Regions from separate parts of the Klebsiella sp. GFKo11 genome, predicted to be linked through region 1. Evidence: predicted binding sites of a transcription regulator. Region 1 holds the regulator's gene; each other region holds the start of a gene.
What was found. Region 1 encodes PurR, which represses purine synthesis genes. Its sites were predicted from a motif close to CANGCAAACGTTTGCNTG; they were not measured.
Positions count from the first base shown of each region.

Region 2: AC07P6_RS28245 (NCS2 family permease) is a predicted target of PurR. The motif match lies at 1,387-1,404, and genes of this name have one in related genera.
Region 3: purM (phosphoribosylformylglycinamidine cyclo-ligase) is a predicted target of PurR. The motif match lies at 1,822-1,839, and genes of this name have one in related genera.
Region 4: tusA (sulfurtransferase TusA) is a predicted target of PurR. The motif match lies at 1,650-1,667, and genes of this name have one in related genera.

Region 1 covers NZ_CM151369.1:2,885,021-2,888,140, reverse strand. The annotation lists gene AC07P6_RS14075 (MFS transporter) at 1-808, opposite strand, end outside; gene cydH (cytochrome bd-I oxidase subunit CydH) at 976-1,065, opposite strand; gene purR (HTH-type transcriptional repressor PurR) at 1,362-2,387, shown strand; gene punR (DNA-binding transcriptional activator PunR) at 2,406-3,120, opposite strand, start outside.
Region 2 covers NZ_CM151369.1:5,886,080-5,889,199, forward strand. The annotation lists gene AC07P6_RS28245 (NCS2 family permease) at 1-1,277, opposite strand, end outside; gene AC07P6_RS28250 (glutathione S-transferase family protein) at 1,666-2,334, opposite strand; gene soxR (redox-sensitive transcriptional activator SoxR) at 2,594-3,052, opposite strand.
Region 3 covers NZ_CM151369.1:1,703,459-1,706,578, reverse strand. The annotation lists gene AC07P6_RS08325 (6-phospho-beta-glucosidase) at 1-724, opposite strand, end outside; gene bglK (beta-glucoside kinase BglK) at 738-1,631, opposite strand; gene purM (phosphoribosylformylglycinamidine cyclo-ligase) at 1,896-2,933, shown strand; gene purN (phosphoribosylglycinamide formyltransferase) at 2,930-3,120, shown strand, end outside.
Region 4 covers NZ_CM151369.1:412,285-415,404, forward strand. The annotation lists gene AC07P6_RS01890 (MFS transporter) at 1-262, shown strand, start outside; gene AC07P6_RS01895 (DcrB family lipoprotein) at 263-820, opposite strand; gene AC07P6_RS01900 (7-cyano-7-deazaguanine/7-aminomethyl-7-deazaguanine transporter) at 894-1,559, opposite strand; gene tusA (sulfurtransferase TusA) at 1,726-1,971, shown strand; gene zntA (Zn(II)/Cd(II)/Pb(II) translocating P-type ATPase ZntA) at 2,075-3,120, opposite strand, start outside.

The DNA of each region.
Region 1 (3,120 bases):
TCAACGTCCCGGAAACCGAGCGGTCGGCAAACTTACCGCCAAGGTAGTTACCCAGCGAGAAGCCTACGCCAATCAGTACCAGCATCGCGGTCACAAACAGTGGCGATGCGTTAGTGATGCTGTGCAGGACCGGTGATATATAGGTGTAAAGCGTAAACATCGCCCCTGCCCCCAGAACGGTGGTCAGCAGCGCTGACAGCACCTGCGGGCGCATCAGTACTGAAAGTTCCTGCTTAACATCAGGCCGCTCACCCGCGCTTCCTTTTGGCAGGGAAAACCACAGGCTGACCATCGCCACCACGCCGAGACCCGCCGTTGCAAGGAACGACATTCGCCAGCCGATAGTTTCCCCCAACCAGGTCGCCGCCGGAACGCCGCCAATGTTGGCAATTGTCAGCCCCATAAACATGGTCGCCACGGCGCTGGCCTGCTTATGCTTCGGCACTACGCTCGCCGCCACCACCGAGCCTAACCCAAAAAAAGCGCCGTGATTGAGGCTGGTGATAATGCGCGACAGCAGTAGCGTGGTGTAATCCGGTGCAATTGAAGAGAGCACGTTACCAAGAGTAAAAATCGCCATCAGGAAAATCAGCGCATTTCTGCGCGCGCGGTGCGAAAGCAACAGAGTCATCAGCGGCGCGCCAACCATCACCCCAATGGCATAGGCACTAATAAGCATTCCCGCAGCCGGAATAGAGACATCCACGCCTTTGGCGATAACCGGTAATAGCCCCATCGGGGAGAACTCGGTAGTACCGATACCGAAGGCACCGATCGCCAGAGCGAGCAGGGGAAAGTTGATTTTCATTCAATGACTCCATCGGGCCGTCTTCAGCGACGGCATCTCATCAGAAGCCAAAAGCATGACATCAATCACAGAAAAACAAAAGTAAACGAAATGGCAAAAGATTTTTGCGAAATTGATAATAATGGTGGAAAAAGAAAAGGGAGAACGATGTCTCCCTCATATTGGAATTAGTGCAGTATGGCGGTGAGCCCTGCGGCGACAATCAAACCCAGAACAATAATCGTCGTTGTCAGCGAAAACTTTAAATCTGTATCCATCAATTTTTCCCCTTGATTATCCCCACATGAAAAGTGAGCTTGCTCATTTTTACATAGATTAGCGCAAATATCTTCCGAGATTTAGAGGGATGCACATTTTTGTTCTTCCCCTTTGCCCCAAGATCGGACAAAATCCCACGCTAATTTGAAAGCGTATCGGCCATTGACCCCTTCCTGTCGTTCTGTGTCGTTTTCCCGACGTGATGCAATGTTCAATTTTGGCATCAGGGTGTGTACAGGCAAACGTTTACGTACCGATTAACGGGCGATCAGGTCAAGGTCTGGAGTGAGAAGTAATGGCAACTATTAAAGATGTAGCGAAGCGCGCAAACGTTTCCACTACAACAGTATCACATGTAATTAACAAAACGCGTTTCGTTGCAGAAGAGACGCGCAACGCTGTGTGGGCTGCGATTAAAGAACTGCACTACTCCCCCAGCGCCGTTGCTCGCAGCCTGAAGGTTAATCACACCAAGTCTATCGGATTGCTGGCGACCAGCAGCGAAGCGGCCTATTTTGCCGAAATTATCGAATCCGTTGAGAAAAGTTGCTTCCAGAAGGGCTATACCCTGATTCTCGGCAACGCATGGAACGATCCGGAGAAACAGCGCGCCTACCTGTCAATGATGGCGCAGAAGCGCGTGGACGGCCTGCTGGTGATGTGTTCTGAGTATCCTGAGTCGGTACTGAGCATGCTGGAAGAATATCGCCATATTCCGATGGTCGTGATGGACTGGGGTGAAGCAAAAGCCGACTTCACCGACTCGGTTATCGATAACGCCTTCGAAGGGGGTTATATCGCCGGGCGCTATCTGGTGGAACGCGGTCATCGCGAAATTGGCGTGATCCCCGGCCCGCTTGAGCGGAACACCGGTGCCGGCCGCCTGGCCGGCTTTATGAAAGCGATGGAAGAAGCGCAGATCAACGTTCCTGAAAACTGGGTCGTGCAAGGTGATTTCGAGCCGGAATCCGGCTACCGCGCGATGCAGCAAATCCTCAGCCAACACCATCGCCCGACGGCGATTTTCTGCGGCGGGGATATCATGGCGATGGGCGCTATTTGTGCAGCAGATGAAATGGGTCTGCGCGTGCCGCAGGATATTTCGCTGATCGGTTATGACAATGTGCGCAACGCCCGCTACTTCAGCCCAGCGCTGACCACCATCCATCAGCCAAAAGATTCTCTGGGCGAAGCGGCCTTCAACATGCTGCTGGACCGCATCGTCAACAAGCGCGAAATATCCCAGTCTATTGAAGTACATCCGCGCCTGGTCGAACGTCGATCCGTGGCCGACGGCCCGTTTGTCGATTATCGCCGTTAATTCTCCTCGCGGCGCCGGCTATTCCGGCGCCCGCAGCCACTCCCTGTTCAGCGTTTCACTGTCGCCAAGGTAATCCAGCAGCCACATCAGCGCCGGTGAAGCATCGCTTTGTTGCCACGTCAGGCAGCAGGCCGCATCAGGGAATGGATTTTCCAGTGCCAGCGCCGTCCATTCTCCGCTATCAATTCGCGGCTGTGCAAAATGCTTTGGCACCATGCCAACACACAACCCTGCGCTGAGGCAGGTCGCGGAAGCGTCCCAGTCCGGCACCACCACCCTCTTCTGATTATCCAGCAGCCACGTCGTGCGTTTCGGTAGCGAGCGTGAAGTATCTTCCCGTACCAGCGACGGCCAGTTGCGCAACACATCGTCGCTTAACGGGCCGTCTATTTTCGCCAACGGATGATCGCTGGCCACCACGCAATCCCAACTCAGCATCCCCATATCGCGAAACGCATAGCGCCCACCGACGGGAATAGAGCGCGTCGCGCCAATAGCTAATTCCACGCGGCCATCAGCTAACGCATCCCAGACGCCGTTGAATACCTCCTGAAAGACAATCAGTTCAACGTCATCAAAATGACGATAGAAATCAACGATCATTTGCCGCATGCGCGCCGGTTTGACGATGTCATCGACGGCAATGGATAGCTGCCCGCGCCAACCGTTGGCTATCTGCTGACACTGCTGGCGAGTGATCTGCATTTTTTTGATAACAGAGCGCCCTTCCTGC
Region 2 (3,120 bases), 3.0 Mb from region 1:
CGCCACTCCCCGGACACCAGACGACCAATCACCAGTGAAGCAAAGCCAATCATGATGCCGGTAACGATGTTACAGGTCAGCACGATAAAGACCGCCGTAATCAGGCCCGCCATCGCATCGACAAAATCGTTAAAGTCGATTTTCGCCACGTTGCTCAGCATCAGCAAGCCAACGTACATCAGCGCCGGAGCCGTCGCGTACGCTGGTACCAGATAAGAGAGCGGAGAGAGGAACAGGATCAGCAGGAACAGCACGCCAACGGTTACCGCAGTCAGGCCCGTTTTGCCGCCAGCCGCCGTACCGGCAGCCGATTCGATATAGACCGCTGCCGGAGCCGCACCGACCAGACCGGAGAAGACGCTGCTCAGGGAGTCAGTGGTCAATGCTTTGCCGCCGTTGATAATCTGCCCGTCTTTATCCAGCAAGTTTGCCTGACCGGCTACCGCGCGGATGGTGCCAGTAGCATCAAATACTGCGGTCATCACCAGCGCCAGCACGCTCGGCAGAACGATGGGGTTCAGCGCGCCCACGATATCCAGGCTACCGATCAGCGAGTTGCCGTGCTCGTCGCTCAGCGACGGCATAGCGAAAACACCGGAGAAGTGAACGTTAGGATCGAAAATCAGGCCGATAACCGACACGCCGATAATCGTCAGCAGAATACCGCCCGGCACTTTGAGTTTTTCGAGGCCGATAATCACCGCCAGCCCCACCAGCGACATAATCACCGGGAAGCTGTCGAAATTACCCAACGCCACCGGCAGGCCGTCCAGCGGGTTTTTGATGACCAGACCAACGCCGTTGGCGGCGATCAGCAGCAGGAACAGGCCGATACCAATCCCCGTGCCGTGCGCAACGCCCTGCGGCAGATTACGCAAGATCCAGCTACGAATACCGGTTGCGGAAATCACGGTAAACAGCACGCCCATCAGGAACACGGCACCCAACGCTACCGGAATACTGATCTGTTGGCCCAACACCAGGCTAAAGGCGGTAAAGGCGGTCAGCGAAATCGCGCAGCCAATTGCCAGCGGCAGGTTCGCCCACAGTCCCATGAGCAGAGAGCCAACGCCCGCCACCAGGCAGGTGGAGACAAAGACCGCCGCCGGTGGGAAACCGGCTTTTCCGAGCATACCCGGCACCACGATGACGGAATACACCATCGCCAGAAAGGTCGTAAGACCGGCAACGATTTCCTGGCGCACGGTGCTGCCGCGAGCAGAAATTTTAAACCAGGCGTCCAATGAACCGCCGGTACGCGCTGAAGGCGTAGACATAGAAAACTTCCCCTGAGAATTTTTATCGTTCGTTTGGATGCGAGGTGGACCATCCACTGCCAGTTAAACGCGATCTCCTTGTGCTACATCGCAGCGCCAGGGGCTGTGAAAAGCAAACGTTTAACTCCGCGCATACAATACGGTGTGAAGAATGACTTTGCTCCCCCCTGTTAGCAGAGGAAATGATGAGCAAAATAAAAAGGCAAACGATTATCCAGCCTTTAGATGGGCCTTTTCAACTGAAGATTGCCGTATTTCGCTAAATTTCGCTTATGACGTTCAGGAAATAACCAGCCGATGCGCAAACGTTATCGTCCATGCGCAATCCGGTAACATTTTTGCATTGCACTGATAGCAACTTTTTCCGGTCATCGGCTTTAGTAATGGATCACGCGCCGGGAAGGGTAAAGGGACCACCGCGCTCAATCGCCCTCTGCCACGCCGGGCGCTGCTCTATGCGCTGTACCCACTGCGTCAGATGCGGTAAATGGTCCACACCGCCGCGCGCCAGCAACGCCATCGCCGGGAAGCTCATCTGGATATCCGCCATACTCAGTTCGGCTCCGGCAAACCATCGGTGTCGGGAAAGATGCTCTTCAATAAAACGGGCGTGCGTTTCCACTTGCCGGTTAAGCCAGGCTTTTTGCACTCCTTTGCCCAATGCGTTGCCTAAAGTGCGCATGCCGAACGGTACTGGGGGTTTACCGAGGCTGGCAAATACCAGTTTCATCAGCATCAGAGGCATCAGCGAACCTTCGGCGTAGTGCAGCCAAAAACGGTATTGCAACTTATCTTCTATCGACTGCGGCCTGAACCGCTGAATGCTGTCATAGGTCTCCTGCAAATATTCCAGGATTGCGCCAGATTCCGCGAGGATGTAGCCGTTATCTTCCACCACCGGCGATTTACCTAGCGGATGAATATCTTTCAACTCCGCCGGGGCGAGCATATTTTTCCCCCGCTGATAAGAGACTATCTGGTAAGGCAGTTGCAGCTCTTCCAGCGCCCATAGCACGCGCTGCGATCGTGACTGATTGAGATGATGTACCGTCAACATGGGCTTCTCCCGCTGTTTGTTCAAATTAACTATAGGAACAGGCGGCGAATGACGGAAATTTTCCGGCAAACCAAAGAGGAAAAATCAGCGGGAAGTGCCACACTTAAGTTGTCGGCACAAACCGGAACCTCAATCAACACATTGCGCAATACCGAGGGGAGCCGACGTCGGGGGAAACCCTCCTGCGAAGCAGCGGGATAGTGCGAAAGACCAAGACCGGAAAACAACTAAAGCGCCCTGTTGTGGCGCTTTAGTTTTTTTACTCCTCTTCCAACAGCCGCGCGCCGGTCCCCTCTTCGCCCAGCTTATCGCCAGGGTTACGTAACGGGCAGTCGCGACGCGACAGGCAGCCGCAGCCAATGCAGCCATCCAGCTGATCGCGCAGTGCGGTCAGGGTGTGAATGCGCCGATCCAGCTCTTCCCGCCACTGGGATGACAGCATCTTCCACTCTTTGGCGCTGAGGTTATGCCCTTCCGGCAACACGCCGAACGCATCGCCAATCGTCGACAGCGGAATACCAATACGTTGCGCAATTTTAATGATCGCCACCGCGCGCAGGACATCACGCCGATAGCGCCGCTGATTACCGGCGTTACGCTGGCTGTGAATCAGCCCCTTGCTTTCATAAAAGTGCAGCGCGGAGACAGCAACACCGGTTCGTTTTGCCACTTCGCCGGGGGTCAGCAGCATTTTGATGCGAGGGGATTTCTTTTCCATAAAGCGCTTTACCTCAAGTTAACTTGAGGAATTATACTCGCCCACAGACAAAACGACGAATCGAGAAT
Region 3 (3,120 bases), 1.2 Mb from region 1:
GGCACATGGCGATCATGCAGCCAATCTGCAATGTCGGGTTAATTTCGCGAGCCACTTTAACCGCCAGGGCGCTGGCGACCAGCTCATAGTGCGCCGCCTGATACATGACCGGCTCGCGGTCTTCGCCGGGTAGATATTTCAGTCCGGAGTTAGTAAATGGCGCAAAATCTTCGTGGAAGTTCGCCTGGTTGTTGATCTCGTTAAAGGTCATCCAGTACTTCACTTTATGCTGATAGCGGGTAAACACGACCTGCGCAAAGCGAACGAAGAAATCAATCAGCTTACGGTTACGCCAGCCGCCATATTCCGTCACCAGGTGGTACGGCATTTCGAAGTGAGAGAGCGTAATGACCGGTTCGATGCCGTGCTTTAGGCACTCATCAAAGAGATCGTCGTAAAACTGCAGTCCAGCTTCGTTCGGTTCCAGCTCATCGCCCAGCGGGAAGATACGCGTCCAGGCAATTGAGGTACGGAAGCATTTAAAGCCCATTTCGGCAAACAGCTGAATGTCATCTTTATAGCGATGGTAAAAATCAATCGCCTCATGATTAGGGTAGTTTTTCCCCGGCTGCACGCCATCGGTGATTTCACGCGGCACGCCGTGCGCGCCTGCGGTCATCACATCGGCGACGCTGGCGCCTTTACCGCCCTCTTTCCAGCCGCCTTCCAGCTGATGCGCTGCGACCGCACCGCCCCACAGAAAACCTTCTTTGAATCCAGACATGTTCTCTCCCTATCTATGCGCAGTCGCCGCTATGCGACCGATATTGCTGATTGAAATGGTAAACAGCGCCGACCAGCCCGGCGTCGTTGCCGTGGCTGACGGTGTCGATATAGTCCGCAATGCCAAACCAGGCCAGATGTTCGCGCAGCAGCGCCAGAAAGCCCGGCCGTTCAACGATCCCGCCGCCGATTAAAATTGTTTGCGGGTCGAACACGTTGACGAGGTTATAAAGCCCGGTGCCGAGACCGTTAAAAAATTCGGAAACCAGACGCCGACAGGTGGCGTCGCCGGCATCGTAGCGGTCAAAAATTTCTTCACCGGTCACTTCATCCAGCGCTTTACCGATATGTTCAGCATAGCGATGGCGCAGAACGCGCAGTGTGCAGTTTTCATTCATCGAGTAGCGCCGCACATCTCGGGTACCGGGACGCGCCGTTTGCATATAGCCAAATTCACCGGCGCGAAAACGCGCGCCATGCACCAGTTGGTTATTACAGAAAATCGCTCCGCCGATACCGGTGCCAATGGTCAGAACCAGGAAATTAGCCATTTCTGCGGCTTTGCCCTGCCAGCGCTCGGCCAGCAGCACACAGTTAGCGTCATTTTCAATGGCGACCGGCAAACGCACTTGCTCTTCGAGCCAGGTTTTAATGGCGAAATTATCAAATTTACGGATGGCGCCGCCCATTTCGATAAAGCCAGTGTGCGGATTCACATAACCGGGAGCGCTGATAGCCACCCCTTCACATTCTGGATGAGCAGCAATCCACGCCAGCATCGCCTGCAGAATCTGGTCGCCAGCGCTGTCGCTTATTGACTGTTTACCTTTATCCAACAGCGCGCCTTCTCGGGTCATTACGCCCATTTTTAACGCCGTGCCACCAATATCAAATGCGGCAATTTTCATCCTCGACTCCCTTACTAAATCCCACCCAACTCACGGTTTATCTGTTATTGATAAAAAAGAAACCGGTTTCATTAGCATGATGGTGATTCCCTGGCCCAGTGGCAAGCAGAAGAATGTACCCGGTTTCATTTTCGTGAACAGTATCAAATTTGCGCACATAGCAACTGTTTTACGTCCACTGCAAAGCAGGCTCGCAAACGTTTGCTTTCCCTGTTAGAATTGCGCCGTTTTTTATTGCTACCGCAAACGCGTGGAGACTTCGCAGTGACCGATAAAACCTCTCTCAGCTATAAAGATGCCGGCGTAGATATTGATGCAGGCAACGCTCTCGTCGACCGTATTAAGGGCGTGGTGAAGAAAACCCGTCGCCCGGAAGTGATGGGTGGACTGGGCGGATTCGGCGCACTGTGCGCATTGCCGCAGAAGTACCGCGAGCCGGTGCTGGTTTCTGGTACTGACGGCGTCGGCACCAAGCTGCGTCTGGCTATGGATCTAAAGCGTCACGACACCATCGGTATCGATCTGGTCGCCATGTGCGTGAATGACCTGGTCGTTCAGGGCGCTGAGCCGCTGTTCTTCCTGGATTACTACGCGACCGGGAAACTGGATGTGGATACCGCAGCCAGCGTGATCAGCGGTATCGCCGAAGGTTGCTTACAGTCCGGATGCTCGCTGGTCGGCGGCGAAACGGCGGAAATGCCGGGTATGTATCATGGCGAAGATTACGACGTGGCGGGTTTCTGCGTCGGCGTGGTAGAAAAATCAGAAATTATCGACGGCAGCAAAGTGGCCGATGGCGATGTGCTGGTGGCTCTGGCCTCCAGTGGCCCGCACTCTAACGGTTACTCTCTGGTGCGTAAAATTATCGAAGTGAGCGGCGTTGACCCGCAAACTACCGATCTCAACGGTAAGTCACTGGCGGATCACCTGCTGGCCCCGACCCGCATCTATGTGAAATCCATTCTCGACCTAATTGCTAACGTTGACGTTCACGCCATCGCCCACCTGACTGGCGGCGGTTTCTGGGAAAATATCCCGCGCGTTCTGCCGGACAACACTCAGGCAGTCATCGATGAGTCTTCATGGCAGTGGCCGGAAGTGTTCAACTGGCTGCAAACTGCCGGTAACGTCAGCAGCCATGAGATGTATCGTACCTTTAACTGCGGCGTGGGCATGGTTATCGCCCTCCCTGCTGAAGCTGCGGACAAAGCCATCGCCTTCCTGAATGAGAAAGGTGAAAAGGCGTGGAAAATGGGTTATATCAAAGCCTCTGATTCCGAACAGCGTGTGGTCATTGAATGAAAAACATCGTGGTGCTGATTTCCGGCAACGGCAGTAATCTACAGGCCATTATTGACGCCTGCGCCCGGAAAAAAATCAACGGCACCCTGCGAGCAGTCTTCAGCAACAAGGCCGATGCGTTCGGCCTTGAGCGCGCGCGTGAGGCCAATATTCCGGCTCATGCGCTCACCGCCAGCGAGTTCGCTAA
Region 4 (3,120 bases), 2.5 Mb from region 1:
GGTGTTCCCGGCGCTTGGCGTGGTGGCAGTGAAGGCCGTGCCGCAGCAGAATCAGGGATCGGCGCTGGCAACCTATACGGTGTTTATGGATCTCTCATTGGGGATCACCGGTCCGCTTGCCGGATTATTGATGGCGTGGGCGGGGATTTCTTCGATTTATCTGGCGGCGGCGGGGCTGGTGGCGGTAGCGTTGCTGTTGGGGTGGCGGTTAAAAAAACGGCCCCCGGTCGGTGAACCGGAGGCCGTAGCGTCAGGCCAGTAGTTACTGAATGACGAGAGTGTTGATGATGTTTTCTGCTTCAGTCTGCGCTTGCTGCTGGTTATCCGCCGGTAGCGTGACCTGCAGGGTCAGCAGTTTGTCGTCAACTTTTCCGAGGAGCACAGAAGACCATGCGGTCTGGCCCTTCGCGGAGATAATGCTGTCGAGCTGCTGCAGCGTGTGACCCTTAATCTCAACGGATTTATTGGTTACGACCTGCAGCTGCGGATCGCGACTGCGCTGCTGCTCTTCCAGACGCTGCGCCATCACGGCCAAATCTTCATTGGTGCTGTCGCCAACAATCACAATCACCGCTTTCTGGCCGGTGGCATCAGAGTAGACGTGCATATTGTTGGCCTGGGTGCCCAGCTTGCCGCTCTGATCGGTCATACCTGCCGGTAGAGAGAAGCTCAGTTTGCCATCCAGCAGACTAATAGGTTGCCCGCTGGCGTTACTTTCCGCTGCAGCCCCGGCAGTCGGCGTTTTTGTGTCGCTGTTATCACAGGCCGCAAGCCCCATAACCAGCAGGCCAATACCGACATATTTAACCAAATTGCGCATTGACATCTTCCTTTCGATAAACGGCCATTAACGGCTCATCCGCGTATCTTATCACATCACTCTGTGAGTACTCTTAACCTGGCTGCAATGCCGATAAATCGGATTTATCTGCCAGCTTTTTCATTAGCATATTCAACAGCATGCCGTACATCGGCAGGAAGAAAACGATGCTAATCAGCACTTTGAAGCAATAATCGACGATGGCGATTTCTCCCCAGTGCGCCGCCATAAACGGGTCCGGGCTGCGCCAGAAGGCGATAAAGAAGAAGGCCAGGGTATCGCTGACGTTACCGAAGAGGGTCGATGCGGTCGGCGCCAGCCACCAGCGACGGTTTTGACGCAGGCGGTTAAAGACGTGGACATCGAGGATTTGCCCCAGCGCGTAGGCCATAAAGCTGGCGGCGGCGATACGAGCGACAAACAGGTTAAAGCTGGTTAAGGCGGCAAAACCCTGCCATTCACCCATATAGAACAGCGCAGAAACCCCGTAGGAGATCACCAGCGCCGGGATCATGACCGCGAGGATAATGCGTCGCGCCAGCGGAGCGCCGAAAATCCGCACCGTAAGATCGGTGGCAAGGAAAATAAACGGAAAGCTGAACGCGCCCCAGGTGGTATGAAAACCAAAGATGGAGATCGGTAGCTGCACCAGATAGTTACTGGAAGTGATGACCAGCAGATGGAAAAGCGATAGCCAGATCAGCGCTTTTTTACGCTGTACGGTAGTAAACGGACTCATATTGTGACCTTTTTAGTGGTTGGGGTGAGGGAACCCAATAAAAACGGCTGCATGATACTGCGTTGGGTGCGTAATGCAATGGTTGTTTTTCGCGCAAACGTTAACCTGGCTTGCGTACTGATGAACTGGGGGTAAACTAGGGGCGTTTTGTTGATATGAGATGAAAATGAGCGAACTTTTCTCCAGCCCTGACCATACTCTTGATGCGCAGGGGCTTCGTTGCCCGGAACCGGTGATGATGGTGCGTAAGACCGTGCGTACGATGCCGGTGGGCGAGACGCTGCTGATTGTCGCCGACGATCCGGCAACCACCCGCGATATCCCCGGTTTTTGCCGCTTTATGGAACACGAGCTGCTGGCGCAGGAAACCGAGGCGCTGCCGTACCGTTATCTGATTCGTAAAAGCCACTGATCTGCTTCTGGTTTCCCCGGAGGCGGTGCTTCGCACCTGTCCGGGCTACAAAAACCAGCCTGTAGCCCGGGCAAGGCGCTCTGCGCCGCCCCCGGGGTGGATACTACTTCTTACGCAACAACCGCAACGCGTTGGCGGTGACCAGCACCGTCGCTCCGGTATCCGCCAACACCGCCAGCCACAGGCCGGTCAGGCCGAGCAGGGTGGTGACGAGGAAGATCCCCTTAAGACCCAGCGCGATGGCGATGTTCTGCCGAATATTGGCGTGGGTGGCGCGGGCCAGCGAAATCATCTGCGCCAGCCCGGTTAAGCGGTTATGGGTTAACGCTGCGTCGGCGGTCTCCAGGGCGACGTCGGTGCCGCTACCCATAGCGATACCTATAGTCGCGGCTTTCATTGCCGGGGCATCGTTGATACCGTCGCCGACCATTGCCAGCGGCGCGTCCGCGTTGAGCGCCATGACCGCCTGCACTTTATCCGCAGGCAGCAGCCCGGCGCGAAATTCCAGCCCCAGCTCGCTGGCGATAGCCGCCGCCGCGCGCGGGTTATCACCGGTAAGGATCACCCCCTGAACGCCCAGTTGATGTAGCTCATCGACCGCCTGGCGGGCATCGTCGCGCAACGTATCGCGCAGCGCCAGAATCCCCAGCAGTACCTCATCGCGCATCACCAGCACCACCGTTTGTCCGGCGCTTTCCAGTTGCTGAATACGTTCCTCATACTGCGGGTCGCTATTTTTGCTGGCGGCGCAAATTAGCACCCGACGGCCTTCTACTTCCGCCTCAATGCCGGAACCGGCCAGCGCGCGCTGGGCGTGGGCTAGCGGAATGGCGAGCTGGCGCTGTTCTGCTTCCCACACCACGGCTTGGGCTAATGGGTGGCTGGAGCCTTGTTCCACGGCGGCGGCCAGCGCCAGCAGATCGTTTTCAACGATTTCGGCGGTTGCGATAACGGCGGTGACCCGTGGCTGGCCGATGGTCAGGGTACCGGTTTTATCAAACGCGACCTGGCGCACGCGTCCTAATTGCTCCAGCGCCGCGCCGCCCTTAATCAGCGCGCCGCGACGTGCCGCTACCGCCAGCCCGGAGGTAATCGCTGCCGGGGTGGAAATCACCAGCGCGCACGGGCAGCCAATCAGCAGCAACGTTA